One region of the Bradyrhizobium sp. Rc2d genome, then DNA from elsewhere that is predicted to be linked to it. Evidence: predicted binding sites of a transcription regulator. Region 1 holds the regulator's gene; each other region holds the start of a gene.
What was found. The regulator LexA, encoded in region 1, represses DNA repair genes until DNA is damaged. The targets are predictions, from matches to a motif close to TGTTCNNNNTGTGTTCNG.

Region 1 (10,166 bases):
GAGTTGCGTCGGCAACGTCTGACTTCAGGCGCACTTTCGCGCCACCTGAGAAGAGCTCCGGCGGCCTTAGAACCGCGAGCCACCACTGCCTTGCCCGTCCTGTCGGGGAGGCGGGGAACCGTAGTGTAATCCCACCTTGGGCCGGCAACTTATGAGACTTTCGGCTCAATCGATCTGTCGCAGGACGCTTTGCGAACGAGATCGCAAGGGCTCGAATACTTCTGGTCAAAGACGTCTCAGGCGTTGCGAGGAATCCAGAAGAGATGCCAAGGCGGCGCTCGCCGTGACGATGGAGAGGAAAAGTAGGGTCCCGCCGCGTTCGTTCCTGATCCGTACCGCTATTCGCGCAGCCGCACGTTCCGGTAGCCTCTGCACCCGTCGCGTAGCGTAAGGTGCAGGGGAATGGCGGAGCCGGGCCGGCCAGTACGCTCCCAGGGAGTCGCTGGAACGTGGCCGGTTGGCCGCGCCACATCGGCCGGCGGCTTTGCGCCGGCGGGCTTTGGTGCGTGGCCCGCGATCGTCGAGACGCTGCGCGAATGGGCGCGCGCTGAGGCCGGCGCCGGGCGGCTGTTGCCCTGGGTGCCCGTCGCCTTCGGTGCCGGCATCGCGCTCTATTTCGCCGCCGATCACGAGCCCGTGCTGTGGGTCGTTGCCGCGACGGCGGCCGCGCTCATGCTCGGCGCCGTCCTGTTGCGGCGGAGCCGGCTGTTCGCGCCCGCGATCATGATCGCGGCGGTGGTGGCGGGTTTTGCCATGGCGACGTGGAAGACGGCGCGCATCGCCCATACCGTGCTGGCCAAGCCGCTCTATTCGGTGTCGCTGTCGGGCTTCGTCGAGACCCGCGACATCCGCGAGCGCACCGATCGCTTCGTGCTGCGCGTTACCGCGATGGAGGCGCAGCGCAGCGACGTCAGGCTGGAGCGCGTGCGCCTGTCGGTGCGCAAGGGGACGGCGCCGGAGGTCGGCAGCTTCGTGCAGCTGAAGGCGCGCTTGATGCCGCCGATCTCTCCCGTGCGCCCGGGCAGCTACGATTTCTCCCGCGACATGTTCTTCCAGGGCATCGGCGCCTCCGGCTTCGTGATGGGCGCGATCACGGCTTCAGTGCCGCCGGATGGCGGTGGCCTGCGGCTGCGCTACGCGGCCTTCATGCAGGGCCTGCGCGATGCGATCGACGCGCGCATCCGTGCGACGCTCGAGGGCGACAACCGTGCGATCGCGACCGCGCTGCTCACCGGACGGCGCGATGCGATCACCACGCCCGTCAACGACGCCATGTTCATCTCGGGGCTCGGCCATGTGCTGTCGATCTCCGGCTATCACATGGCGGTTGTCGCCGGTGTCGTGTTCTTCGCAGTGCGTGCGCTGCTGGCACTGATCCCCGGGCTGGCGGCGGGCTTTGCCATCAAGAAATGGTCGGCAGCTGCAGCGCTGGTGGCGGCCGCGTTCTATTTGCTGCTGTCAGGCGCGGAGGTCGCAACGCAAAGATCGTTTTTCATGACGGCGGTGGTGCTGATCGCGGTCATGGTGGATCGCCGCGCTATCACCTTCCGCACGCTGGCGGTGGCTGCGCTGATCGTGCTCGCGGTCGCGCCCGAAGCGCTGGTGCATCCGAGTTTCCAGATGTCCTTCGCCGCGACGCTCGGGCTGGTCGCGCTGGTGCAGATCGGCATGCCGAACCTGTTTGCTTCGCCCGATCATTCGGCGACAGCGCGCATCGCGCTATGGGGCGGCCGCGAGATCGCGATGCTGTTCCTGGCCTCGCTGATCGCGGGGCTTGCGACCACGCCCTACGCCGCCTTCCATTTCCACCGTGTCACGCCGTTTGGCGTACTCGCCAATCTTGGCGCGATGCCGGTGGTTTCGGCGCTGGTGATGCCGGCGGGGCTGCTGGGATTGCTCGCGGCTCCCTTCGGGCTCGACGGCGTGTTCTGGTGGCTAATGGGGATCGGGATCGACTGGATGGTCGCGGTATCGCGCTGGGTGGCGGCACTGCCGGGCGCAATCGGCCGCATCCCCGCCTTCGGCATCGCGCCGCTGATCGCGGCAAGCCTCGGGATCATCGTGATGGGCCTGTTGCGCACACCCTTGCGCTGGTCTGGTGCGCTGATGTTGTTGGCTTCCATTGCCTGGGGGCTGTCGGTGCGGCAGCCCGACATCCTGATTGCCGGAGGCGGCGCGAGCGTCGCGGTGCGGGGCAGGGACGGGCACTTGCATGTGATCCGGGCGAGCAAGGACGGCTTTCTGCTTAGGGAGTGGTTAGCTGCCGACGCCGATCCGCGCGACGCCGGGAGTAGCTCGCTGGCCGATGGCGTGTCGTGTGACGATGCGGGCTGCGTGACGCCGCTCGCCGACGGGCGGCTGGTTGCGCTTTCCTTGCGGATCGACGCGCTGGCTGATGATTGCAGCCGCGCCGCGCTGGTGGTGACGCGGCGCCCCGCGCCGCCGGATTGTGCGGCGATGATGGTCGGTCGGCAGCGTCTCACCAGCCAAGGCGCGCTGGCGTTGACGCAGCGTGGTGACGGTTTTGCAGTTCAATCTGTGAGAGCGAGAGGCTCAAGCCGCCCTTGGCTCCCGGCCGGCGCCGGCGAGGGTGATTTCGACGGGAGCCTCGCGCCGAAGGCGGCTACGGCCCGCAACCGGGACGCGACTCCGGCGGAGACCGACTTGCAGGCCGACGATTAAGGCCAGACGATTAAGAACAAATGCGAGGACTTGGTCCGGGTCCAACCGGACTTCCGCAGAACATAAATCATACCATCTCGCCGGCCTCGGCCGGCGATGGCATTTTCAATCCTGGCCCGACCTGGTGGCCAGGGACGGCTCAGCCGATCGGCAGACGCGTGATCGTCGGCCGGCTGTCGGCATCGACCAGCGGCTTGTGCTCGCGCTCGCCGACCGGCTGCGTCACCGGCAGTTGCAGCACGGTTGCGCGCTGGCCTTCGACGAGCTGCGTCACCAGCACGTATTTGCCGTCGGGGAATTCGATCGCGTCATGATGGCGATCGGGAATGTGCGGATCGATCTTGCCGAACTTGCCGACGCGGGAGTTGATCGTGCGCGTCCAGATCCAACGATTGTCGTAACGGACGTTGTCGGCGAAGGCGAGCTCCGTTCCCGGCAGCAGGCAGACGGCCACGGTCGGGTCGGCCGCGGAAGCAAAACCGCGCGTCGAGGTGCCGCGGAACGTTGTCGACACGATCGTCTCGCCGACTTCGGCGGGGCGCGATGCAACGGCATGCAGACTGTAGTCACACATCGGGTGCTCCTATTCGAAGATAGCAACCCGCGCCTCTTTCGGAGGCGCAAGCCTCTATCAGAGTGGAAGCACGTAACGTTCTGCTTGGTTGTGGGCGAATCTGCGGCTGGCGTCAGCAGGATGCGATCACATTATCTTTCCCGAATCCGATAGGAACAAAGTTCGCTTTAGTGCATTTGGCGGATGCGAGCGTCAGCGGCCTGCGGGCGCCGACCATCCGGAATATGGCCAACTCGGCTGTGGCTGTCGCGCGACGGCATTTCGGGCGCTACGGAATTGCTCGGTCGTTGTTGCGTGCGCCGACTTGCGGGGATGGTGCTGCGATTGTGCTGCGAATGCTTGCGCTGCCGATGCAGCGATCAGCATACTGGCGAACGCGCTCAAAACGATCCTGCGCATCGTTGTCTCCTCGATCTCTTGAGCCGCAAAGCGATGAGTGCTTCGGGCGGCATGTTGAGGACATAGCGCTGGGAGAGGGGCCAGATAATCTGCCCAAGATCAGAAAGACTATTCAGCTGGAGCGGACAATCCGTCCGCTCCAATCGGAATCATTGGTATCGAATGACCGCTGGGTCGTCTCAGTACTTGCGGTACAGTCCGATCAGCTTGCCCTGAATCTTCACCCGGTTCGGCGGCAGGATGCGCACCTCGTAGGCGGCGTTGGCGGGTTCGAGCGCGATCGAGGCGCCGCGGCGGCGGAAGCGCTTGAGCGTCGCTTCCTCGTCGTCGATCAGCGCCACCACGATGTCGCCGGTATCGGCGCTCTCGTTGCGCTGGATCAGCGCCATGTCGCCGTCGAGGATGCCGGCCTCGACCATCGAATCGCCGCGCACTTCGAGCGCATAGTGTTCGCCCGAGCCGAGCATGTCGGGCGGCACGCTGATGGTGTGACTGCGGGTCTGCAACGCTTCGATCGGCGTACCGGCTGCGATGCGACCCATCACGGGCACCGCAACGGGACGCTCGCCCTCGTCGGCGGGCGGACTGGAGCTCGCGCGCACCTTGCCGAGATTGCCCTCGATGACGCTTGGCGTGAAGCCGCGGCGGTTGCCGGCGGCGGCCTGGAGCTCAGGCAGCTTGATCACCTCGATGGCGCGAGCGCGGTTGGGCAGGCGGCGGATGAAGCCGCGCTCCTCCAGCGCGGTGATCAGGCGATGGATGCCCGATTTCGAGCGCAGGTCGAGCGCATCCTTCATCTCGTCGAAGGAGGGCGGCACGCCGCTTTCCTTCAGACGTTCGCTGATGAACCGCAGAAGCTCGTATTGTTTGCGCGTTAACATCTCGACCAAAGTCCCCCGGTTGATGTCGTTCGATTCCGAGACGCTGAATTGGAGCGGCGAACCGCTACATCCTCGAAACAAATCATGAACGGACACTATATGTTCGATATGTGTTCCGCAACTGCTTAATTTACCGTGAACGCGACAAAGTTCGCGGAACACGTGTGGTGGTGCGCTCAGACGGGCAGGCGCAGCACCTCGCAAGGCGAGCCGGCTCCGGCTTTCGGCGCGAACGGTGCGCGCACGAGAAGTGCCTGCGCCGCAGCGAGATTCGCAAGCAGCGAGGAATCCTGGTGATCGACGGGAACGGCCACCAGCGTGCCGTCGTCGCGCTGTTCCAGACGTGCACGAAGATAATCCGCGCGCATATCGTTTGCGCCCACATCGCGGCCGAGCACGGCGCGCTCATGGCGGTGATGAATCACGGACCGGCCCGACAAGGCGCGAATCAGCGGCACCATGAACAGGAAGGCGCACACATAGGACGACACGGGATTACCCGGCAGGCCGATCACGCGCATCGCACCGAGCCGCCCATGCATCATTGGCTTGCCCGGGCGCATCGCAATCTTCCAGAACGCCATCGAGACACCTTCGTCCCTCAGCGCCTGCTGGACCAGATCGTGGTCGCCGACCGATGCACCGCCGGTCGTGACCAGGATGTCGGCGCCGCTCTCGCGGGCGCGGCGGATGCCGGCGGTGGTGGCCTCCAGCGTGTCGGCGGCAATGCCGAGGTCGCTGGTGTCGGCCCCCTCGCTGCGGGCGAGCGCGTGCAGGGCATAGCCGTTGGAATAGACGATCTGGCCGCGGCCGGGCGTGGTGCCCGGCATCACCAGTTCGTCGCCGGTGGCGAGGATCGCGACCTTCGGGCGGCGGCAGATGGCAAGCTGGGGGTGGTTCATGGCGGCGGCGAGCGCGAGGTCGCGCTCGGTGAGACGGGTTCCCTTGCGCAGGAGCGTGTCGCCTTCGGAGAAGTCGACGCCTGCGGGGCGGATGTGCCGACCGGGAATCGCGGCTTCCTTGATGGTGATGCGCTTGCCGTCGGCGACCGTATCCTCCTGGATCACGACCGCGTCGGCACCGTTGGGAACGACGCCGCCGGTGAAGATCCGCACGGCTTCGCCGGCGCCGACTGTTCCCACGAACGGACGACCCGCCGCTACCTCGCCAATCACCGTCAGCTGGGAATCGATCGGCCCCGCGTCGGCCGCGCGCACGGCATAACCGTCCATCGCGGACATTGCTTCCGGCGGCTGCGTGCGCAGCGCCGCCACGTCGCGGGCGAGCACACGGTGGAAGGCTGCGTCGAGAGCAACCATTTCCTCGGCCAGAGGCTCCGCGCCGGCAAGCACGGCGGCAAGCGCATCGGAAACCGGCATGAGAGCCACGGCGAAAACTCCTGCTCGCGGACGAATTGGCAGGAAGCCTTCTAGCCGAGCGCGAGCGCAGAGGCAAAAGAGCAGCCGAGCGGGATGATCATCCCGACCACGCATTCGCAGGCAACGAAGGCGGCGTCAGGCCCGGCGCGACATGATCTCCAGGACGAGGCAGATTGGTACCAGAGTGGCCATGGCTAGGACGAGAATGACCAGAGCCACGGCCAGCATCGATCAACTCTGCGTCTGTTCGCCCGGACTGACGCCAGGCGTCACGTCCGGAGCTTTGGGGCCCTGATCCTTATCCGGCAGCGGATCGGCCTGTGATTTCAGGTCGGCGGCCTTGCTGATGAGCTTGGCGGAGAGGCGCGAATCCGAGGTGGTTCTGGCGAATTCGAGCAGCAGAGAAGCTTGCTTTGTGAGGTAGGCTTTGCCCAGCACGAGAATTAGTCCGATGTAGAAGTCCCAACGGATTCATAGAGTCCGGAGGAAGTATTTCCGTTCCCGGAACTTTGTACAAAAATGCACAAAGTGATTTGGTTCCGCATCCCAAGCAGATTTGGTCCTCGGAACCCAACCAGATCCGGCCGGGGCGTCGGCGTCAAATTCCTAACGCTCGCAAGGCGTTGCCGACATCACTGGGCGAGGTGACATGCACCGCCGTCAATCCGCGCGCCCGCGCCCCTTCGACGTTCTCGGCAAGGTCGTCGAAGAACACGATTCGGCTGGCCGGCACGCCGATCGCCCTCACGACATGGTCGAACGCCTCCGGATCCGGTTTGCGCAGGCCGATGCTGGACGACAAATAGAGCTCGCGGAAATGCCCGAGCAGGTCCGCATATTCCTTCGAGAAATAGTCGACATGCGGCCGGTTGGTGTTGGAGAAGACATAGAGCGGCATCTGCTTTGCAGCGCGCGGCAAGAGCTCGGCGATGTCAGGCATCTCGCCGGCGAAGATCGCGTTCCATCCCTCCAGAAACTGCGCATCGGAAATGCCGATCCCGAGCGATGAACGCAGCGATTGGAAATAGTCCTCGTCGCTGATCTTGCCGACCTCGTGCAGCCGGTAGGCCTCGTCACGCACATAGCGCGCGACGATGGCCTCGGGCTGGCAGCCGGCATGTCCCGCCCAGCAGGCGATCGCCTTGGAGAAGTCGATGTCGAGCACCACGCGTCCGAGATCGAACAGGAGCGCATCGGCGCTGCCGGGAGAGAGCGAGGTCATCGTGTCCTTTCACTTCAGTATCGATAGGGGTCGTGGTCGAACAGCGGGAACGCGCTGAACACGCTCGGCGCATTCGTTGCGGTCGCCTGATGCAGGCAGGACTTGTCGACCTCGGCGAACGAGGTGGCACCCAAGAGGCCGAGGCAGCGCAGCACTTCATCCTCCAGCAGTTCCAGCATTCGCATCACGCCGGCTTCGCCGGCCGCCGCCAGCGCCCAGCATTGCAGCCGGCCAATGCCGACGATGTCGGCGCCCGCCGCGATCGCCTTGACGATGTCGGTGCCGCGGCAGAAGCCGCCATCGACCATGATCTTGGCGCGACCCTTCACGGCCTCGACGATTTCAGGCAGCACATGCATGGCGCCGCGGCCGTGATCGAGCTGACGGCCGCCATGGTTGGAGACGTAGATCCACTCGACACCATGATCGATCGCGATCTGTGCGTCCTCGGCGGTGGCAATGCCCTTCAGGATCAGCGGGATCCTGAATTTGTCCTTGATCATCTTCACGGTCCGCCATTCCAGACCCTTCTGGTAGTCACCGCCGGTCGCGCGCAGGCGGCTTTCGCGAACGTAGCGCTTGGCGATGTCACGTTCGCGACGGCTGTAATGGGCGGTGTCGACGGTCAGGCAGAATGCGGCATAGCCGTTCTTCTCGGAACGGCTGACGACATCGGCGACGAAGGCATCGTCGCCGCGGACATAGAGCTGATAGAGCCGCAGCGCGTCGGGCGCGGCCTCGGCAGTCTTTTCCAGGCCGGGCTCGGACACCGAGCTCAACATGTGCGCCGCACCGAAGGTGCCGGCGGCGCGCGCCACGCTTGCCGCACCATCGGGATCGAAGATTTCGAGCGCACCAACCGGGGCGAGCACCACCGGCAGCCGCATCCTGCGGCCGAGTTGCTCGACCGAGCCGTCGACTTTGCGAACATCGCGCAGCACGCGGGGGCGGAAGGCGATCTCGTCCAGCGCCATCCGGTTCCGGCGCATCGTGGTCTCGGTCTCGGCAGCGCCGACGATGTAGTCCCAGGCATTCTGGTTGAGGTTGGCGCGCGCTTTCCGGATGAATTCGTGCAGGTTCTGGAACGGCTCGTTGCTGGCGCCGAGTTCGACGTTCCTTTCCGGCCGGATGCGGGGCGCGTCGTTCATTGTTGTCCTCCCGAGAATTTGAAGTCTTATCGCCATCGCGTATCGCGTCCGGCCCTGCAAAACCATCCTAAAATCGCATAGCTGCGAAGCGTGGGCGGCCGACCGATGTCCGCTTTGCGCAAAGTGGTTTCGGAACGTTGCCAAAAGTTTAAGCCGCGGCGAAGGGATTTCTGCGGCGTACCGCCGGCACGGCAGGCCGGCCTTGAAGAAACCAGAATGGTGTTGTGAGACGTGACTTGGATCGCCATTTGCATGGCGGCTTCCAAGCCCGAGAGACAAGCCCCTCAAGAGAACCGCTAAGCAAAAGGCCAGTCAATCCATGCGGAAAAACCTGCTGTTCCCCCTGGGCGCGCTCACGGGAGCGTGTCTGACCCTTCTGGTAGCCAGTCCCCACGGCGGCGTGTGGGCGGCACGGGCGGCGGCGAGCGCGGATGATGCCTATTCCCAGCTCAACTTGTTTGGCGCAGTGTTCGAGCGGGTCAAGGCGAACTATGTCGAGAAGCCCGACAATGCCAAGCTGATCGAAGGCGCGGTCACGGGCATGGTGACCTCGCTCGACCCGCATTCGCGCTACATGAACGCCAAGGCCTGGACCGAGATGCAGGAGACCACCTCCGGCGAGTTCGGCGGGCTCGGCATCGAGGTCACGATGGAGGATGGTCTCGTCAAGGTCGTCTCGCCGATCGACGATACGCCGGCGTCGAAGGCTGGCATCATGTCCGGCGACCTCATCAGCAAGATCGACGGCGAGGCCGTGCAGGGCATGACGCTCGAGCAGGCTGTCAACAAGATGAAGGGCCCGGTCGACACCAAGACCAAGCTCACCATCGTGCGCAAGGGGGCCGACGCGCCGCTCGACGTCGCGATCACCCGCGAGATCATCCATGTGCGCCCGGTGCGCTTCCACGTCGAGAACGGCGACATCGGCTATATCCGCATCACCTCGTTCAACGAGCAGACCACCGACGGCCTGAAGAAGGCTATTGCATCGATTTCCAAGCAGGTCCCGTCGGAGAAGCTCGCAGGCTATGTGATGGACCTGCGCAACAATCCAGGCGGTCTGCTCGACCAGGCCGTCTCGGTGTCGAGCGCATTCCTTCAGCGCGGCGAGGTCGTTTCGACCCGCGGGCGCAATCCGGAAGAGACCCAGCGCTTCACGGCGCATGGCGGCGATCTCACCAAGGGCAAGCCGCTGGTGATTCTGGTCAATGGCGGCTCGGCTTCGGCTTCCGAGATCGTGGCCGGCGCACTGCATGACCACAAGCGTGCGACGATCATCGGAACGCGCTCGTTCGGCAAGGGCTCGGTGCAGACAATCATTCCGCTCGGCGCCGGCAACGGTGCGCTGGCGCTGACCACGGCGCGCTACTACACGCCGTCGGGCCGCTCGATTCAGGCCCAGGGCATCGCGCCCGACATCGAGATCCTGCAGGATGTGCCGCCCGAGCTGAAGGGCCGGATGGACACCATGGCGGAATCCCAGATGCGCGGGCATCTGCAGGCCGCCGACGGCACCGAGCAGACCGGATCACAATCCTACGTCCCGCCGGAAGAGAAGGACGACAAAGCCCTGCATACGGCTTTCGACTTCTTGCACGGCGTCACCGCGAATGCGGTTGCCGCGAAGCCCGGGTCAAAGGCGGCGGTGCCGAACTAATTCTTGCGACGTCTGGAATCGCCCGGGAGCGGATGACCGCTCCCGGGCGATTTCGTTTGGGGGCCGTCTCAGCTCGGGTTCATGGCGGCAAACGTTGCTTCGTAGCGGCTGTCGCGCTCCACCAGCACTTCATCGCGGGGATGGGAGGGATCAGGCCGTTCGGCCGAAGATCTAGCCGGCCTCGCGGCGGCGGATTTCCTCGCCACCGCGCTGGGCGAGACGGC
Region 2 (10,166 bases), on a different contig from region 1:
GCCCAGTCCTGGGCTCTCTCCGTATTGTTCTGAGCTACCTCTCCTTCATCATTCCGGCGCGCGCCACTTGGCGCGAGCCCGGAATCCATTCCTCCTCCAGGCGTACGCGGCCCTATGGATTCCGGGTTCGCGCTTCCGCCTTCGCTCTCAGAGCTTCGGCGGACAAGCCGCGCGCCCCGGAATGACAGCTGGGAGCGTTTCAAGCGCTCCTCATCCTCGTCCAGCCAGTGGAAGCCATCGATCTGGCGGAAACCGAGGCGCACGGCGCAATATTTGTCTTTCCCCTGCTCCAGCGTGTTCTGCGCAAAGCTGTAGGACACGTCGATGTCGCGCACCTCGACGCCGTTCTTGCGGGCATCGCCGACGATCTGTGCCGGGGCATAAAAGCCCATCGGCTGCGAGTTCAAGAGGCCGCAGCAGAAGGCGTCGGGATGGTAATGCTTCAGCCATGAAGAGATATAGACGAGCTGCGCGAAGCTCGCGGCGTGGCTCTCGGGGAAACCGTAGGAGCCAAAGCCCTTGATCTGGTCGAAGCAGCTTCTGGCGAAGTCGGCATCGTAGCCGCGCGCGACCATGTTGCCGATCAGCTTGTCCTCATATTTGCCGATGGTGCCGACATTGCGGAAGGTCGCCATCGAGCGGCGCAGGCCATTGGCCTCCTCGGAGGTGAATTTTGCCGCCTCGATCGCGATCCGCATCGCCTGCTCCTGGAACAGAGGCACGCCCTTGGTCTTGTGCAGCACCTTGTAGAGCTCGTCCGCGGGACCATGCTCGGGCGACGGCGAGGGATAACGCACCTCCTCCTGACCGTTCCGCCGCCGTAAGTAAGGATGCACCATATCGCCCTGGATCGGCCCCGGACGTACGATCGCGACTTCGATGACGAGATCGTAGAACGTCCGCGGCTTCAGGCGCGGCAGCATGTTCATCTGCGCGCGGCTCTCGACCTGGAACACGCCGAGCGATTCCCCGTCGCAAAGCATGTCATAGACTTTGGGATCGTCCTGCGGAACGCTCGCCAGCACCCAGCGCTCGCCCTTGTGCTCCGCGATCAAATCGAAACATTTGCGGATGCAGGTCAGCATGCCCAGCGCCAGCACGTCGACCTTCATCATGCTGAGCGCATCGACGTCATCCTTGTCCCATTCGATGAAAGTACGATCGTCCATCGCGGCGTTGCCGATCGGCACATAGGTGTCGAGCCGGTCCTGCGTCAGCACATAGCCGCCGACATGCTGGGAGAGGTGGCGCGGGAATTCGATCAGCTCGGTTGCGAGCTCGACCGCGAGGTTGATCATGGGATTGTTGGGATCGAGCCCGGCCTGCCTGACCTGCATGTCGTTGAGGCCCTTGCCCCAGCTTCCCCAGACGGTATCGGCGAGCGCGGCAGTGACGTCCTCGGTCAGGCCCAGCGCCTTGCCGACGTCGCGGATGGCGCTGCGCGGGCGGTAATGGATGACGGTAGCGATGATCGCGGCGCGGTGGCGGCCGTAGCGGCGATAGACATATTGCATCACCTCCTCGCGCCGCGAATGCTCGAAATCGACGTCGATGTCAGGCGGCTCCAGCCGCTCCTTGGAGATGAAGCGCTCGAACAACAGATCGACCTTGGTCGGATCGACCGAGGTGATGCCGAGCACGTAACACACGGCCGAGTTCGCCGCCGATCCCCGCCCCTGGCACAGGATATTCTGGCTGCGCGCGTAGCGCACGATGTCGTGCACGGTGAGAAAGTAATGCGCGTATTTCAGCTCGGCGATCAGCGCGAGCTCCTTGTTCAGGGTCGCGCGCAACTTGTCGTCGATCTTGCCGCCGAAATATTTGTCGACACCCGCCCAGGTCAGGTCCTCCAGATGCCCTTGCGCGGTCTTGCCCGGCGGCACCGGCTCGTCCGGATATTGGTATTTGAGCTGATCGAGCGAGAAGTCGATTGCGTCTGCGAAGCGCATGGTCTCCGTGATCGCCTCGGGGAAATCGCGGAACAGCCGCGACATCTCCCTGGGCGCCTTCAAGAACCGCTCGGCATTGGCTTCCAGCTTCCGTCCGACCGACTCGATCGTGGTCTTTTCCCGGATGCAGGTTAGCACGTCCTGCAAGGGACGGCGCGCCGGATGATGATAGAGCACCTCGTTGGTCGCGAGCAGCGGCACTCGTGCTTCTGCCGCGAGATCATCGAGCCGCGCCAGCCGGCGCCGGTCGTCGCCACGATAGATCAGGCTCGCCGCCAGCCACACGCCCTCGGCGCGGCTGTCCTTGAGTTTCGCAAGAACATCCAGCGCCTGCGCGGGTTCGAAACGATGCGGCAGCGTCAGGACCAGGAGCTGACCTTGCGAAAACGCGAGGAGATCGGCGAAGGTGAGACGGCATTCCCCCTTCTCGATCCGCGTGATGTCGTCGCCGCGCTTGCCCTTGGTGAGAAGCTGGCACAGCCGGCCATAGGCCGCGCGGTCGCGCGGATAGACCAGAATATCCGGCGTGTCGTCGACGAAGACGATGCGCGCGCCGATCAGGAGTTTCGGCTTGTGCAGCACCTCGGCATTGTCGAGCTCCTTGTAGGCGCGCACCACGCCGGCCAGCGTGTTGTGATCGGCGATGCCGATCGCGGGGATGCCGAGGATGCTGGCCTGATGCACATAGGCGCGCGGATCCGAGCCGCCGCGCAGGAAGGAAAAATTGGTGGTGATGCCAATCTCGGCATAGGCAGGCGTGTTCATGCGAAGAGACCGTGCACATACCAGCTGGGAGGAACGGGCTTGCCGTCGTGATCGAAGCACTCCCCCTCATAAAGACCGTCGCGAAAGATCCAGAAGCGCAGGCCTTCGGCATCCTCGATGCGGAAATAGTCCCGCGTGAGCTGCTTGCCGTCCTGCCGCCACCATTCCATGGCGATGCGCTCGGGTCCCTCCACTCGCACCACCGCATGCAGCGCGCGGCGCCAGGTGAACTGATGTGGCGGACCGTCCGGCACGGTCGCGAACGGCACCTTGATCGGCTCCGGCTTGTCGAACAGCCGCAAGGGGCGCAGCGGCGGCTCGCTCTCGGCACGTGCCGGCCATTCGGCCTGCATGGCAGCGGCGAGATGATGCTGCGCCGGCGCGGCCAGCACCGCGCATTCAGGGATATGGGTATCCTGCGGCAGGTGCACGACGACCCGCTTGCCGCCGATGCGCGCGGCAATGCGGTCGATCAGCGCGGCGAGATCGTCATTGTCGTGGACATGAGCGTCGAGATCGCGCTGCTCCTGCACCACGATCTCGGTGCGGCTCGCCGACAGCCGCACCATGTCGAAGCCGAAGCCGGGATCGAGCGGATCGGCGAGTGCGTCGAGGCGCTCGCGAAACAGGCGGTCAATGACCGCGCTTCGCGTCACCGGATGTCCGGTCTCGACCGTGATCGCGCGCACCACGCCGTCGGTGCGGAAGAAGGCGGCCTCCAGGCGCCGCGCGCCCTTGCCTTGCTTCTCCATGGACGCGATCAACGTGTCGGCGAGGCGCGACAGCGTCATCGCGATCATGGTGTCGGTCGCGATCGGCTCGGCAAAGCGCTTTTCCACGATGTAGTCGGGCAGCGGCTTGCGCGGGTTGATCGGCGCATCGCCCTGCCCCAGCGCATGCGCCAGCAGCGTGGAGAACCGCGCGCCGAACCGCGCCGTGATCTCGCTCGGCGTGCGCGCGGCGACATCGCCGATGGTCTTCAGCCCGGCACGGCGCAGGCCGGTGGTGATGGTCTCGCCTGCGCCGAGCGCGGATATCGGCAACCGGCTGATCACCTCCGCCTCCTCGCCATCGGCCACGATGGTGCCCGTGGCCTGCCGCGTCAGCGTGCGCGCGCAGACCGAGGTGCCGGCGATCGCCGCGCTGACGGCAAACCCCTGCCGGGCCAATGCGCGGACCAACGTCCGCAACAACGCGGCCTCACCACCGAACAGATGCGCGCAGCCGGTGATGTCGAGGAACAGCCCGTGCGGCGGATCGAGCGCCACCAGCGGCGTGAAGCGGTCGCACCAGTCCGCGACATCGCTGAGCGTCTTCGCATCGGCCACGACATCGGCGTCGAACACACGCAAGTCCGGACACATCGCCCGCGCGTTCGCCAGCGGCTGACCGATATACAGGCCGAGGCGCTCGGCGGCCTCGTCCAGCGCATGAATCACCAGCGCATTGTTGTCCTTGATGACGACGATGCTTGGATCATTGCTTTTATGCAGTCCGACGTTGCCAAAGAACCGCTGAATCCGATCGATTGGCAGGCGCGGCAGCCACAGGCTGAGGACACGTCGACGGCTCACTGAACTGGCACTCATCACATTTCCATTCCATGATCCACCGGCCACATGGGCCATGACGATTGCGCAAGAGCTCGGCATCGAAGCGCGGCACGCCCCAGGCACTCCACACCGGGCCCGGCGGTGAATGCGCCGCGCGCAGCATCCATCGTGTTTCCGCGGTCGAGGGCATCGGTTGCGCGGCCATGCGCAGCAAGAGCCCGGTGACGCCGGAAGATTGCGCGGCCAGCGTCAGCTTGCGGCTCGCCACGAGATCGAACTGCCTGATCTCGCCCCAGAGCTCGAGCACCACGGCCCCCAGCGCATCGCAGGCGAGCGCGTCGGCTGAGGTGCGCAGTGCGCTCTCGACATCGGCGGCGCGCACCATCACCACGCGACGCGGGTCGAGGCCGAGTTCGGCAAGCCCGCTCATCGACAGCGCGCCGGTTTCGAGCTCCGAAAAATCCTGCCGCACCCACAATAGCGGCTTGCGTGCCGTCACGCGGCCCGCAAGCCCCATGACGAAGCCCGTCGCGGCCGTTCCCTGCCGCCCCTCACAAAACACCTCGTGGATCGCCGCGCGCGCGAGCCCGCCCTTCAGCGCGCTGTCAGCCTCGCTGTGGCCGAGCGCGACGCGATCGCGATGATGCACGACCTCCGCCGTCTCGATGCGCTCGATTTGGCTGCGCAAGGTCGCAAGCGCGCTAATGCGTGCGCCGCTCATGCTCGCCGCTCCTTCAGAGATTGATGCCGTGGTCCTCAAAAGAAGAACCAACGGCTGGCTCATTTGTTCATGATATGTTCTAATATAAAGCTAACGGCGCCCCGCGAGTCAATCGAATTGGCGCTAAGTCGGATTCATGAGCAGAATCAAGAGGATTCAAGTGCCATGTACCTCATCACTCTCGACAGCCAGACCGATTTCGAGAGCTGGCGCAAAACCGCCCGCGCGCTCGCACTGCATCAGATCGCGCCGGCCGAAGTGACCTGGAGCGTGCAGGGCCGCGCGAAAGAGGCGGTGCCGGCCGGTCTATGCGAAGCGCCAGGCCTTCCGCCGATCGAAACCGACGGCACCTTCAGCGTGCCGGCCAATTTCATCGAGCTCGCCCGCATCGCGGCCCTGCACCGCGACGGTGAACGCTTTGCACTGCTCTATCGCCTGCTGTGGCGGTTGCGGACCGACCACGATCTGCTCGAGACCAGAGCCGATCCGGACGTCGCGCAGGCGACAGCGATGGCCGTCAGCGTGCATCGCGACATGCAGCGGATGCGCGATGTCATTCGCTTCCGCGAAATCGGACGCGAGCACAACGCACATTACGCGGCCTGGTTCGTGCCGGAGCATCACATCGTCGAATTCACCGCCCCCTTCTTCGCGCGCCGCTACGCCGACATGCCCTGGTCGATCCTCACGCCCGACATTTGCGCCCATTGGGATGGCCACGCGATCTCATTCACCCCGGGCATCAGCCAGACGGAGATGCCCGCCCCCAACCGGTTGGAGGAAACCTGGCGCCGCCACTTTCCAGACCACCCGATCACGCCGGAAGCGCCGAAGAAGAGTCACAGGAACCTGTCGAAAGCCTCGATACTTGAACCGCTGCTCGCCGATGCCGAACGCTGGACCGGCGGGTGGATCACCCCGCGGCCGGAGGCTCCGATGAAACGCAAGCTAGCTGCCGACGATCTCGACGCGCTCCGCGAGGAGGCCGCGCATTGCCGCGCCTGCCACCTCTACAAGGACGCAACCCAGACCGTGTTCGGCGAAGGCCCGAAGTCCGCCAACATCATGCTGGTCGGCGAGCAGCCCGGCGACAAGGAAGACCTCGCCGGCCATCCCTTCGTCGGCCCGGCCGGCCAGATGCTCGACCGCGCGCTGGAGGAGGCCGGCGTCGATCGCAAGAAGGTCTATGTCACCAACGCGGTCAAACACTTCAAATTCGTGCCACGCGGAAAGGTCCGCCTGCACCAGAAGCCGAATACGCCGGAGATCCGGGCGTGCCGGCAATGGTATGAGCGGGAAGTTTCGGCAATCCAACCCGATCTCATCGTGGCGATGGGCGCCACTGCCGCGCAAAGCGTGTTCGGCAAGATCACGCCCATTGGCAAAAACCGAGGCCGGCTCATCGACCTACCCGACGGGCGCAAGGCTTTGGTGACGGTGCATCCGTCTTATCTGCTGCGGCTGCCCGATCCGGAAACCAAGGTGCTGGAATATCAGCGCTTTGTCGACGATTTGAAGATCGCGGCCGGCTTGCAGAAGAAGGCTGCACGGGCTGCCTAATACTGGCAGCAAAAACGGCCTTCACGCCTTAGTTGTCATCCGGCCTTCAAATCCATCGCGGACAATACCCTTACTTGAAAGTTAAGGGGCGTCCAGACATGACCGATGTTGCATTTGACCGCGCGGTAACAGATCCCGCGCCCGTCCAGCCGGCCTCGCGGCCAAATCTCGACAAGGGCTTCAATCCGCTGACGTTGATCCTGTTCTTCGGCATCCTCGCCGCCGGCCTGCTGTTCGTCGCCTACAGCATCTATGTCGACATCAACGCGACCGGCACGCGGGTGACGACCTACCTGCCCTACATCCTCCTGTTCGTCGCGCTCCTGATCGCGCTCGGCTTCGAATTCGTCAACGGCTTCCACGATACCGCCAATGCGGTGGCGACCGTGATCTACACCCATTCGCTGCCGGCCGAAGTCGCGGTGATGTGGTCGGGCTTCTTCAACTTCCTCGGCGTGCTCTTGTCCTCCGGCGCGGTCGCGTTCGGCATCGTCTCGCTGCTGCCGGTCGAGCTGATCCTCCAGGTCGGCTCCAGCGCCGGCTTCGCCATGGTGTTCGCGCTGCTGATCGCCGCGATCCTGTGGAATCTCGGCACCTGGTTCTTCGGCCTGCCGGCCTCCTCCTCGCACACGCTGATCGGCTCGATCATCGGCGTCGGCGTTGCCAACGCCGTCATGCGCGGCCGCGACGGCACCTCGGGCGTGGATTGGAGCAAGGCGACCGAGATCGGCTACGCGCTGCTGTTGTCGCCGCTGTTCGGATTCATCTGCGCCGCCGTGCTGTTGCTGCTGCTCAAGTTTATCGTGCGCAAGCCGGCGCTCTATGCCGCGCCCGAAGGCAACAAGGCGCCGCCGCTGTGGATCCGCGGCCTGCTGATCGCAACCTGCACCGGCGTCAGCTTCGCGCACGGCTCGAACGACGGCCAAAAGGGCATGGGCCTGATCATGCTGATCCTGATCGGCACCGTGCCGACGGCTTACGCCCTCAACCGGGCGCTGCCGGAATCCCAGGTCGCCCAGTTCCAGAAGACCTCCGAGGCCGCCTCCAAGGTGATCTCGGCCAAAGGCGCCGGCCACAGCATCATCGGCGATCCTCGTCCGGCGGTGACGCAGTACATCGCCCTGCACGAGCTCAACGACGGTACCTATCCCTCGCTCGCCGTGCTGGTGAAGGACGTCGGCGATCAGGTTGCCCGATACGGCACGCTGAGCAAGGTACCCGCCGAAGCCGTCGGCAATACCCGCAACGACATGTACCTGACGTCGGAAGCGATCCGTTTCCTGATGAAGGACAAGGCGAACGATCTCAACAAGGATGAGATCGCGGTGCTCAACACCTACAAGGGCTCGCTCGATGCCGCCACGAAGTTCATCCCCAACTGGGTGAAGATCGCGGTCGCCATCGCGCTCGGCCTCGGCACCATGATCGGCTGGAAGCGCATCGTCATCACCGTGGGCGAGAAGATCGGCAAGAGCCATCTCACCTACGCGCAGGGCGCCTCGGCCGAGCTCGTGGCCGCCGCCACGATCGGCGCCGCCGACGTGTTCGGCCTGCCGGTCTCGACCACCCACGTGCTGTCGTCCGGCGTCGCTGGTACCATGGCGGCGAACGGTTCGGGCCTGCAATGGTCGACGATCCGCAACCTGCTGATGGCCTGGGTGCTGACCCTGCCCTGCGCGATCATGCTGTCGGCCACGCTCTACGTGATCTTCTCGCGGATGTTCTGAGTACCTGTCCGCTCCCTCTCCCCGTTCTTACGGGGAGAGGGTTGAGGTGAGGGGCTGCATCCACAATCACGGTGAGAGACGGACTCGCGGAGAGTCCCCCTCACCCGATCGCTTACGCGATCGACCTCATCCGCCTTCGCCGAGGCTTCGGCGGACAAGAGCGGGGCGAGGTGAACTACGACGCAGCCAGCGATTCCTCGACCAGCTTGACCCAATAGGACGTGCCGTAGACAATCGCCTCGTCGTTGAAATTATAAGCGGGATGATGCAGGCCGGCGCTGTCGCCATTGCCACAGAAGATGAAGGCGCCGGGCCGCGCTTCCAGCATGTAGGCGAAATCCTCGCCGCCCATCAGCGGCGGCATCTCGTGCACGTTGGCGTCCCCTGCGACCTGCTTGGCGATGCGCCTTGCCACCTCGGTCTCCGCAGCGTGGTTGTTCACCACCGGATAGTTGCGCTTGTAGCGCAGATCGATCTTGGCACCCGTGATCTGCGCCACGCCTGCCACAACCTCGTGCACGCGCTTCTCGACCAGCTTGCGCACCTCCGGCGACAACGTACGGATGGTGCCCCTCAGCGTCGCCGTCTGCGGAATGACATTGCGGGCATTGCCGGCGTGGAATTCGCAGATCGAGATCACCGCCGATTCCAAGGGATCGACGCTGCGCGCGACGATCGATTGCAAGGCGGTGATCACCTGCGCACCGACCAGCACGGAGTCCACGCATTTGTGCGGACGCGCGGCATGGCCGCCGACGCCCTCGATCATGATGTCGACCTCGTCGGTCGCCGCCATGATCGGACCCGGCCGGATCGCGAACGAGCCGATGGGGATGCCCGGGCCGTTGTGCATGCCGTAGACCTGCTCGATGCCGAAGCGCTCCATCAGGCCGTCCTTGACCATGGCCGCACCGCCCGCGCCGCCCTCCTCGGCCGGCTGGAAGATCACCACGGCATCGCCGGCGAAGTTGCGGGTCTCGGCGAGGTAGCGCGCCGCGCCCAGCAGCATCGCGGTGTGGCCGTCATGGCCGCAGGCGTGCATCTTGCCCGGGGTCTTGGAGGCGTAAGGCAGGTTGGTCTGCTCCTCGACGGGCAGCGCGTCCATGTCGGCGCGCAGGCCAATCACCTTGAGGCCCTCGCCGGCCGGCTTGCTGCCCTTGATCACGCCGACCACGCCGGTCTGGCCAAGGCCAGTCACGACCTCATCGCAGCCGAACTCGCGCAAACGGTCCGCAACGAATGCTGCGGTGCGGTGAACGTCATATAGCAGCTCCGGATGCTGATGGATGTCCCGGCGCCAGGCCTGAATATCGGGTTGGAGGTCGGCGACGCGGTTCACGATGGGCATGGAGGGTCTCAAGCTTTGTTGGGAATACAGGACTGTCTACCATGCAAGCGCCGGTCCACCTAACTGCCGCGGATCGAGGGTAGCCCTGTCCTCTCGTCATGGCCGGGCTTGTAGCGAGCTTGTCTTCGCCATCCACGTCCGACTATTAGGACAGAAAGCGCTGGAGCCCCGGGACAAGCCCCGGGCATGACGCCTGTTTGGGTGGACGCAGAATGCCAAGACGGCTCGAAGGTGAGTTTGACTACATTGTCGTCGGGGCCGGCACGGCGGGCTGTATCCTCGCGAACCGGCTCTCGGCCGATCCGAAGAACCGTGTCCTCATTCTCGAGGCCGGCGGCGACGACAACTGGATCTGGTTCCACATCCCGGTCGGCTATCTCTTTGCCATCGGCAATCCGCGCTCGGACTGGATGTTCAAGACCGAGGCCGAGCCGGGCCTGAACGGCCGCGCGCTCGCCTATCCCCGCGGCAAGGTGATCGGCGGCTGCTCGTCGATCAACGCCATGATCTCGATGCGCGGACAGGCTGCCGATTACGACCATT
Region 3 (10,166 bases), on a different contig from region 1:
GCGCATTGGCCTCGCTGTCGGAGGTCACCAGTGCGAGCTGCACGCCGTTCCCGGCCAGCATCTGCAGCATCGCCTCGACGCCCTCAAACAGCGAAATCTCGCTAGCAGCCTCCGCTTTCAGCCGCCGCGCATACCGCGCGATTGCCGGCAGCTTCCACAAGGGCACCTCGAGCCGGGTGAGAATCTCGCGACTCGACGCATGGCGCAACTCTTCGATTTCCTCATCCGCGACGCGACGAAAGCCGAAGCGGTCGGCGACGTCGTTGATGGCGCGCAGGAACCACGGAAAGCTGTCGGCCAGCGTGCCGTCGAGGTCGAAGATGGCGAGGGAGTAAGGCATTCATCGGCTTGCTAAGTGAGCGGCTACCACTGAAAGAGCCGCAGGTCATCACCAATGAAAGCTGGCTGCGACAACCTTGAAAAACAGATCTGCACTCGGAATGAACAGCATGAGATATCCCACAAGAGAAAGAACCAAACAAATCGATAAGGAAATACGGCGCTTGATGTTGTTTCGGAGGAAGTTCTCCAGCAGCATTGATCTCAATAGTCCTTCATATCTTCTCTTCGCGCCAGTCCAATCTGCCGAAGCATCGTCTCGTTGGAGGCGGCCAGTTACCTTGCCAAATGCCAAGTCCAGAAATGCGTCGTACTCAGAATCGTAGTACTTCCCGTGCAGTGAATGGTGCCCTTCATGCCTGATTACACCATGAATGTCGATGTAAGCTGATGGTGTGAAGTGTTTCAGTGCATTCTCTACGTACTCAAACTGGTTTGTGCCAATCTTAAAGGTGAACGGGCGACGTACGCGATAACAGATATTGGCTGTTCCGAGCAGTATCAATCCGAAGTAAATGAGCTTTAGACGTTCCGTCGACGACAATCCAAACCGCAGAAGACTCTCACCAGCTAGTTGGTCGAACGACAGGTGCCGTGAGATGGAATCATTGAAGAGGATCAGATAGCCAACAATCGGAACAGCCATCGCACATTTTGCGACCCAGCCATCAAATAGAAATACATAGTCTGACCATCCGTAATTGTAGCGATAGATGCTCCACTTTAGTTTTGTGTAACCCGCAACTCGTCGGATCAGACGGGACATCAGGAAAGCTACTCCGCCGCCTCGCTCGCGCTCCTCCGCTTCGGCTTCCGCGCCTTCTTCAGCACCGGCTCCAGGAACTTGCCCGTGTAGCTCCGCGGCGCTTTCGCGATGTCTTCCGGTGGGCCCCAGGCGACGATCTCGCCGCCGCCGTCGCCGCCTTCGGGGCCGAGATCGATGACCCAGTCGGCGGTCTTGATGACTTCGAGATTGTGCTCGATGACGACGACCGTGTTGCCCTGCGCGACCAGTTCGTGCAGCACCTCCAGCAGCTTCTTGACGTCGTGGAAGTGCAGGCCGGTGGTCGGCTCGTCCAGGATGTAGAGCGTGCGGCCGGTGGCGCGCTTCGACAGCTCCTTTGCCAGCTTGACGCGCTGGGCTTCGCCGCCTGAGAGCGTCGTCGCCTGCTGGCCGACATGGATGTAGTCGAGGCCGACGCGGTGCAGCGTATTGAAAGTCTCGCGCACGCGCGGCACTGCCTTGAAGAACTCGGCGGCCTCCTCGACGGTCATGTCGAGCACGTCGGCGATGCTCTTGCCCTTGAACAGGACCTCCAGCGTCTCGCGGTTGTAGCGCTTGCCCTTGCAGACGTCGCAGGTGACGTAGACGTCGGGCAGGAAGTGCATTTCGATCTTGATGACGCCGTCGCCCTGGCAGGCCTCGCAGCGGCCGCCCTTGACGTTGAAGGAGAAGCGGCCGGGCTCGTAGCCGCGCGCCTTGGCCTCGGGCAGGCCGGCGAACCATTCGCGGATCGGCGTGAAGGCGCCGGTATAGGTCGCCGGATTAGAGCGCGGGGTGCGGCCGATCGGCGACTGGTCGATGTCGATGATCTTGTCGATATGCTCGAGGCCCTCGATGCGGTCGTGCGGCGCGGCGCCCTCGCTGGCATTGTTCAGCTTGCGGGCGATGGCGCGGTAGAGCGTGTCGATCAAGAGCGTCGACTTGCCACCGCCGGAGACGCCAGTGACGCAGGTGAACAGGCCGAGCGGAATCTCGGCGGTGACGTTCTTGAGATTATTGCCGCGCGCATTGACCACCTTGATGGTGCGGCGATGGTTCGGCGGGCGCCGCTCCGGCACCTCGACCTCAAGCTCGCCGGTCAGGTACTTGCCGGTCAGCGATTTCGGGTTGCGCATGATCTCGGCGGGCGTGCCTTCGGCGACGATGTAGCCGCCATGCATGCCAGCGCCGGGGCCAATGTCGAGCACGTAGTCGGCGAGGCGAATGGCGTCCTCGTCGTGCTCGACCACGACCACGGTATTACCGAGGTCGCGCAGGCGCTTCAGTGTATCGAGCAGGCGCGCATTGTCGCGCTGGTGCAGGCCGATCGAGGGCTCGTCGAGCACGTAGAGCACGCCTGTTAGCCCCGAGCCGATCTGCGAGGCCAAGCGGATGCGCTGGCTCTCGCCGCCGGACAGCGTGCCGGAGGAGCGGGACAAGGTGAGATAGTTGAGGCCGACGTCGAGCAGGAAGGTGAGGCGCTCGCGGATTTCTTTCAGGATGCGGCCGGCGATCTCGTTCTGCTGCGCGTTGAGCGCATCAGGCACGGTCTCAAACCACTCGCCCGCCTTCTTGACCGACAGCTCCGAGATCTCGCCGATATGCTTGCCGCCGATCTTGACGCAAAGCGCCTCGGGCTTGAGCCGAAACCCGCGGCAGCCCTCGCAGGGTACGTCGTGGAAATATTTCGCCAGCTCCTCGCGCGCCCATTCGCTCTCGGTCTCGCGGTAGCGGCGGTTGATGTTGGTGATGACGCCCTCGAACGGCTTCTTGGTGTCGTAGGAGCGCACGCCGTCCTGGTAGGAGAACTTGATCTCGTCCTCGCCGGAGCCGTAGAGGATCGCGTCCTTGGTCTTCTTGGCGAGGTCCTTCCACTTGGTGTCGAGCGTGAACTTGTAGTGCTTGCCGAGCGCGGTCAGCGTCTGCTCGTAATAGGGCGACGACGATTTGGCCCAGGGCGCGATCGCGCCCTTGCGCAAGGACAGCTCCTTGTCGGGGATGACGAGATCCTCGTCGACATGCTGCTCGACGCCGAGGCCGCCGCAGGCGGGACAGGCACCGTAGGGATTGTTGAACGAAAACAGTCTGGGCTCGATCTCGGGGATGGTGAAGCCGGAGACCGGGCAGGCGAACTTTTCCGAGAACAGGATGCGCTCGGGCCCGCTCTTGTCGTGGATTTTCGCGGTCTTCTTTTTCTCTTTCTCTTCCGCAGGCGCAGCTGCCGGCGCATCGGCGAACTCGACGACAGCAAGGCCTTCGGCGAGCTTCAGCGCGGTCTCAAAGCTCTCCGCAAGGCGCTGGCCAATGTCGGGGCGCACCACGATGCGGTCGACCACGACGTCGATATCGTGCGGGAATTTCTTGTCGAGCGTCGGCGTCTCCGCCAGCTCGTAGAAGGTGCCGTCGATCTTGACGCGCTGAAAGCCCTTCTTGAGCCATTCGGCGAGCTCTTTGCGGTACTCGCCCTTGCGGCCGCGCACGACCGGGGCGAGCAGATAGAGGCGGGTGCCTTCCGGCAGCGCCAGCACGCGGTCGACCATCTGCGAGACCGTCTGGCTCTCGATCGGCAGGCCCGTGGCCGGTGAATAGGGTACGCCGACGCGCGCCCAGAGCAGGCGCATATAGTCGTAGATCTCGGTGACGGTGCCGACGGTGGAGCGCGGGTTCTTCGAGGTCGTCTTCTGCTCGATCGAGATGGCCGGCGATAGCCCGTCGATCTGATCGACGTCGGGCTTCTGCATCATCTCCAGGAATTGGCGCGCATAGGCCGACAGCGATTCGACGTAGCGGCGCTGGCCCTCGGCGTAGATGGTGTCGAAGGCGAGTGAGGATTTGCCCGAGCCTGACAGGCCCGTGAACACCACCAGCTTGTCGCGGGGAATCTCGACGTCGATGTTCTTGAGGTTGTGCTCGCGCGCGCCACGGATCGTAATTGCGCGCAGGCTTGAGCCCGCGTTCTGTTGTTGGCGCTTGGCCTTGATCACTTCGTCCATCCCGGTGGTCCTCAAGGAATCCCAAAGACGCGCGATCGCGCCAATGCAAAAGGCGCGCTTCGCCCGGAACCGGGATCGGCGCCGATGGGTATGGCAGCGAACGTAGGAAGAACGGGCGCGGATTTCCAGTGGCCTTTGCGAATCGTCAACGGATTGTTGGCGCGCTGGCGGCATCTGGCAGCAGGAGCGGCGGAACTGCGGAAAGGGCCCTCAAAACAAAAAGGCCGGCGCGAGGCCGGCCTTTCGTGACGATGTGACGTCGGTCGCGAAGATCAGTACTTCAGATCAGTACTTGGCAACGACCGGGCCGCCGAAGTGATAGTTCACGCCAACCTGCACGGTGTGGAAGTTGATCGTGCCGGACGCCAGCGGAGTGCCGAGGTTGGAGAAGTAGTTCTCGCTGCCGAGGCTGCGATAGAGGTACTCGCCCTTGACCGACCACTGCGGAGCGAAGAACGCTTCGACGCCCGCACCGACGGTCCAGCCGGAGTGCCACTTGCTGTCGGAGACGCTCACGCCCAGCGCGCTGAGGGTGATCTTGTTGTCGATCCAGGCGTAACCACCGGTCCCGTAGAACAGGAAGTTATTGACGGCCCAGCCGATACGGCCACGCACGGTGCCGAGCGCATCGGTCTTGGAAGCCACGGTGATGCCAAGCGCGGTCGCCGAAGCGTTGACATCAGCCCAGGCGCCATCCGCCTCGATGCCGAACACGACGTTGCCGGTCTGCCAGTTGTAGCCGGCGGTGCCGCCGACGAAGCCACCCTGCATCTTCGGGTCGGTCGAAGTAGCTTCCCAAGCGCCGCCGCCGACGACACCGAGATAGAAGCCGGTCCAGTTGTAGACAGCAACCGGAGCGATCGGCGCCTTGGTGTAGGGGCGGGCTGCGAGATCAGCGGCCGAAGCCGGAGCAGCGAGAGCGAACAAACAGGCCGAAGCCAACAAAACCTTCTTCATCTTCAATCTAATCCCAGTCCCAGTTTCTGTTGTTGCCTTCCATGCCGGAAGGGCAGCGGACTCAACGGCCCAACTAATGCCGTGCTTACACCACTAAAGCCGCAAGTTGTGTCTCCGAAAAGCCACAACAGCCCCCAAAACGTGGCAAGTGCCAACCTATTGTTCCGAAGAGCAAGCAAGCAAAAGGCCGGCGCGAGGCCGGCCTTCAATCTCTCAGTGATATCAGGTAGATATCAGTATTTTGCGATGAGCGGACCGCCCCAACGGTAGTTCACGCGGATCAAGCCGATATCGACATCCTGGCTGATGCGCTCGGAGCGTGTGACGACACCGAGCGGGGCAGTGACAAAATTGCCAGACCCGGTGAAGTTGATCGTGCGGTTGCCGAGGAAGATATGATCGTATTCGAAGCCGACCGACCAGTTCGGCGCGAATCCGAACTCGATGCCCGCACCCACCGTGCCGCCCCAACGGGTCTCGTTGGCGCGGTCGAACTCGAGGCCTGTCGCCACATCGAAGGTCCGATAGCGATCACCGACGACGGCGCCGCCACCCTTCACGTAGAGCAGCACGTTGTTCCAGGCGTAGCCGACCTGGCCGGTGATCAAACCGAATGAGTCGATCTTCGAGCGATCGCGTAGGCCGGTCAGGCCGCTGATGTTGTCGCCGGAAAAGTCAGCCCAGTTGCCCTGACCTTCGATGCCGAACACCCAATTGGCCGACTGCCAGCGATAGCCAACCTGGCCACCGACCGTACCGCCGGTCGCGTTGTGGCAGCCTTCGCCGACCAGAGTGCCGGTCACAGGCGTCACGAAGTCCCAGCACTTGTGGCTGGTGCCGCCGCCGCCGTTGATACCGATGTAGAAGCCGCTCCAGTCGTAGATGGCGGCGACCATCGGCGGCGGAGCTTTGGTGTAGGGGCGCGCAGCGAGATCCGCCGCACTTGCAGGAGCCGACAGGCCCAACGCGATTACACCGATTGCACCAAACAGAAGCTTATTCATTGCAGTCTCCCCAGTTTCGTCCGCCTCTCGAAGTCCCCGAAGCGGTTGATCAGGCGCGACGCCCATATGAACTAAGTCCGACTCAACCGTAGCCTAAGGGGTGGGCAAAGTCCGTCTCCGAAATGCCACACTCGCAAACCGATTGAACCAAGTGCAACTTGATGAATGTTAAGTAGTTTTTACCGTTTCTCGGGAACCCAAAAAGTTCCATCCGGAAGCCTGCCTTTTTCATCGCCAATCGTAGCCGGACTGAGCCGACGTTCGCCCGATCGCCACAAGGAACAAATCTGGAACGGAGCGGATGGCAATGCTATATATGGGGATAACCTTGGGGGTGATGGGCTGAGCGGCGTCCGCAAGCGTATAGGGTCGCCTCAACGGGGCGGCGGAGGAACGCGAAGAGCGGACTTTCGCCTTTGAAATTCAGTGGCATTGGAGTGGAGAGCGGCGATGGCGGGAAGCGTCAACAAGGTCATTCTGGTTGGAAATCTCGGCAAGGATCCCGAGATCCGCCGCACCCAGGACGGGCGGCCGATCGCGAATTTGAGCATCGCCACCTCGGATACCTGGCGCGACAAGAATACCGGTGAACGCAAGGAAAAGACCGAGTGGCATCGCGTCGTGATCTTCAATGAAGGGCTATGCAAGGTCGCCGAGCAGTACCTGAAGAAGGGCGCCAAGGTTTACATCGAGGGCGCGCTCCAGACTCGCAAATGGACCGATCAGAGCGGCGTCGAGAAGTACTCGACCGAGGTCGTGCTCCAGGGCTTCAACTCGACGCTGACGATGCTCGACGGCCGCGGCGGCGGCGGAGGAGGCGGCAGCTTCGGCGATGAGCCGGGCGGCGATTTCGGCTCCTCCGGTCCCGTCAGCAGCGCACCGCGCCGTCCTGTTGCCGCCGGCGGCGGTCGCAACAGCGACATGGATGACGATATCCCGTTCTGAGAGCACGGATCGCGCGGCCAAGGCGCATTACCGATCGGGTTGCGCCGGGCGTGTCGTGTCAGCAATTTCTACTAATCGGCGGGGCAGGCTCGGATTTTCCGGGCCCGCTTCATGTTCGACGTGAGCTCGGGCTGCCCATGGGCAAACCGTCTGACAGGGCCCGCTCGCTGCGCGGTTTTCCAGGCGCGTGAAGTCATCTTGGAGGGGGATTCCGGGCCTCTCGGAAGCAGTGCTCGGAAGGGCTTAAGTTATTGGAAAAATAGGCGGAAAAATCGCTTGCCAGGGCCTTCGCGAGGGTGGTTATCCGGCCCCTGATGCGCTATATGATTCCCAGATAAACCTCACCGGATTTCCCCTTGGCTGACGACGACAACAAGCCCGGCGACCAGCCGGCGCAACCCTCGGACATTCGCCCCGTCTCCATCCTCGACGAGATGAAGAAGTCCTATCTCGATTACGCCATGAGCGTGATCGTGTCGCGCGCGCTGCCCGATGCGCGCGACGGCCTGAAGCCGGTGCATCGCCGCATCCTGTTCTCGATGAACGAGGAAGGCTATACGCCGGACAAGAAGCACAAGAAGTCGGCCGGTATCGTCGGCGACGTCATGGGCCAATACCATCCGCATGGCGACCAGGCGATCTACGACGCGCTGGTGCGCATGGCGCAGCCGTTCTCGATGCGCGAACTGCTGGTGGACGGGCAGGGCAATTTCGGCTCGGTCGACGGCGATCCGCCGGCGGCGATGCGCTACACCGAGTCGCGCCTGACCAAGATCGCACTGAAGCTGCTCGACGACATCGACAACGAGACCGTCGACTTCCAGGACAATTACGACGGCTCGACCAAGGAGCCGGTGGTCCTGCCGGCGCGGTTCCCGAACCTGCTGGTCAACGGCGCCGGCGGCATCGCGGTCGGCATGGCCACCAACATCCCGCCGCACAATCTGGGCGAGGTCATCGATGCCTGCCTGGCGTTGATCGACAATCCGTCGCTGACCATCGACGAGCTCAACAACATCATCCCGGGCCCGGATTTCCCGACCGGCGGCATCATCTTGGGCCGCCAGGGCATCCGCAGCGCCTACCATCTCGGCCGCGGCTCCATCGTGATGCGCGGCAAGGTCACGTTCGAGACGATCCGCAAGGAGCGCGAGGCGATCGTCATCACCGAGATACCGTATCAGGTGAACAAGGCGACGATGGTCGAGCGCATCGCCGAGCTCTACAAGGAAAAGAAGATCGAGGGCATCTCCGATCTGCGCGACGAGTCCGACCGCGAGGGCTATCGCGTCGTCGTCGAGCTCAAGCGCGATGCCGTGCCCGACGTGGTGCTGAATCAGCTCTACAAGTTCACGCCGCTGCAGACGAGTTTCGGCGTCAACGCCGTCGCGCTCGATTCCGGCCGTCCGCAGACGATGAACCTGAAGGATATGCTGACGATCTTCGTCGGCTTCCGCGAGCAGGTCGTCACGCGCCGGACCAAGTACAAGCTGCGCAAGGCGCGCGAGCGCGCGCATGAGCAGGTCGGCCTCGCCATCGCGGTCGCCAACATCGACGAGATCATCAAGGTGATCCGCACCTCGCCGACGCCGGCGGCTGCGCGCGACACCCTGATGACGCGCGACTGGCCGGCGCGCGACGTCGAGGACATCATCACGTTGATCGACGATCCGCGCCACCGCATCAACGCGGACGGCACCATCCGCCTGTCACTGGATCAGGCCAAGGCCATCCTGGAACTGCGCCTGGCACGTCTCACTGCGCTCGGCCGCGACGAGATCGGCGACGAGCTGTCAAAACTCGCCGGCGAGATCGGCGACTATCTCGAGATCCTGCGCTCGCGCGCCCGCATTCTCGAGATCATCAAGACCGAGCTTGCCGAGGTGAAGGCCGAGTTCGCCACGCCGCGCCGCACCGTGATCATGGAGCAGGAAGGCGAGGTCGAGGACGAGGACCTGATCCAGCGCGAGGACATGGTCGTCACCGTCTCGCACGCCGGCTACGTCAAGCGCGTGCCGCTGTCGGCCTACCGGGCGCAGCGCCGCGGCGGCAAGGGCCGCGCCGGCATGCAGACCCGTGACGAGGATTTCGTCAGCCGCCTGTTCGTGGCCTCCACGCACACGCCGGTGCTGTTCTTCTCCTCGCGCGGTCAGGTCTATAAGGAAAAGGTCTGGCGCCTGCCGATGGCCGCGCCGAACGCGCGCGGCAAGGCGCTGATCAACATCCTGCCGCTGGAGCAGGGCGAGCGCATCACCACCATCATGCCGCTGCCCGAGGATGAATCGACCTGGGCCAACCTCGACGTGATGTTCGCCACCACAGGCGGTAACGTGCGGCGCAACAAGCTGTCCGACTTCGTCGACGTCCGCCGTTCCGGCATCATCGCGATGAAGCTCGACGACAACGAGGCGATCGTCGACGTGCAGATCTGCACCGAGCGCGACGACGTGTTGCTGACCGCGGCCGGCGGCCAGTGCATTCGCTTCCCCGTCACCGACGTGCGCGTGTTCACCGGGCGCACCTCGATGGGCGTGCGCGGCATCGCGCTTGGCGAGGGCGACAAGGTGATTTCGCTGGCGATCCTGCGCCATGTCGAGACCACCTCGGACGAGCGCTCGGCCTATCTGAAGATGCGCCGTGCGGTCGCCGGCGAAGCTGCGACTGAGGAGACCGCCGTGGACGGCGAGGCCGAGGAGGCCTCCGGCAGCTTCCAGCTGGCCCAGGAGCGTTACGCCGAGATGTCGGCGCAGGAGCAGGTCGTGCTCACCGTGTCGGTCAACGGCTACGGCAAGCGCACCTCGTCCTACGAGTACCGCACCACGGGCCGCGGCGGCAAAGGGATCGTCGCCATGAGCGTCAACAACCGCAACGGCAACCTCGTGGCCTCATTCCCGGTGGAAGATGCCGACCAGATCATGCTGGTCACCGACAAGGGCCAGCTGATCCGCTGCCCGGTCGAAGGCATCCGCATCGCCGGCCGCTCGACGCAGGGCGTGATCGTGTTCGACACGGCCGAGGACGAGCACGTCGTCTCGGTCGAGCACATCACGGAAGAGGCCGAGAGCGGGAATGGAGAGAACGGCAACGGCGGTGGAGCCTAGCGCATGATCCGGAAAAGCGCGCAGCGGTTTTCCGAAAAGATCATGCTCAAACAGTAAGCGCGAT

Region 2: BLV07_RS24660 (ImuA family protein) is a predicted target of LexA. The motif match lies at 5,053-5,070, and genes of this name have one in related genera.
Region 3: uvrA (excinuclease ABC subunit UvrA) is a predicted target of LexA. The motif match lies at 4,192-4,209, and genes of this name have one in related genera.

What each region holds. Positions count from the first base shown of each region.
Region 1 covers NZ_FNCU01000008.1:91,522-101,687, reverse strand. Annotated here, with positions in the region: gene BLV07_RS13085 (ComEC/Rec2 family competence protein) at 403-2,682, shown strand; gene BLV07_RS13080 (hypothetical protein) at 2,822-3,256, opposite strand; gene lexA (transcriptional repressor LexA) at 3,835-4,536, opposite strand; gene BLV07_RS13065 (molybdopterin molybdotransferase MoeA) at 4,713-5,924, opposite strand; gene BLV07_RS13060 (hypothetical protein) at 6,147-6,353, opposite strand; gene BLV07_RS13055 (HAD family hydrolase) at 6,514-7,137, opposite strand; gene BLV07_RS13050 (alpha-hydroxy acid oxidase) at 7,152-8,285, opposite strand; gene BLV07_RS13045 (S41 family peptidase) at 8,605-9,942, shown strand; gene BLV07_RS13040 (bifunctional diguanylate cyclase/phosphodiesterase) at 10,114-10,166, opposite strand, start outside.
Region 2 covers NZ_FNCU01000021.1:18,367-28,532, reverse strand. Annotated here, with positions in the region: gene BLV07_RS24670 (error-prone DNA polymerase) at 1-2,714, opposite strand, end outside; gene BLV07_RS24665 (Y-family DNA polymerase) at 2,711-4,303, opposite strand; gene BLV07_RS24660 (ImuA family protein) at 4,200-4,988, opposite strand; gene BLV07_RS24655 (UdgX family uracil-DNA binding protein) at 5,154-6,548, shown strand; gene BLV07_RS24650 (inorganic phosphate transporter) at 6,647-8,275, shown strand; gene BLV07_RS24645 (M20 aminoacylase family protein) at 8,451-9,623, opposite strand; gene BLV07_RS24640 (GMC family oxidoreductase) at 9,836-10,166, shown strand, end outside.
Region 3 covers NZ_FNCU01000061.1:3,300-13,465, forward strand. Annotated here, with positions in the region: gene BLV07_RS40485 (HAD family hydrolase) at 1-340, opposite strand, end outside; gene BLV07_RS40490 (hypothetical protein) at 389-1,105, opposite strand; gene uvrA (excinuclease ABC subunit UvrA) at 1,114-4,095, opposite strand; gene BLV07_RS40500 (outer membrane protein) at 4,381-5,052, opposite strand; gene BLV07_RS40505 (outer membrane protein) at 5,286-6,056, opposite strand; gene BLV07_RS40510 (single-stranded DNA-binding protein) at 6,507-7,001, shown strand; gene gyrA (DNA gyrase subunit A) at 7,358-10,102, shown strand.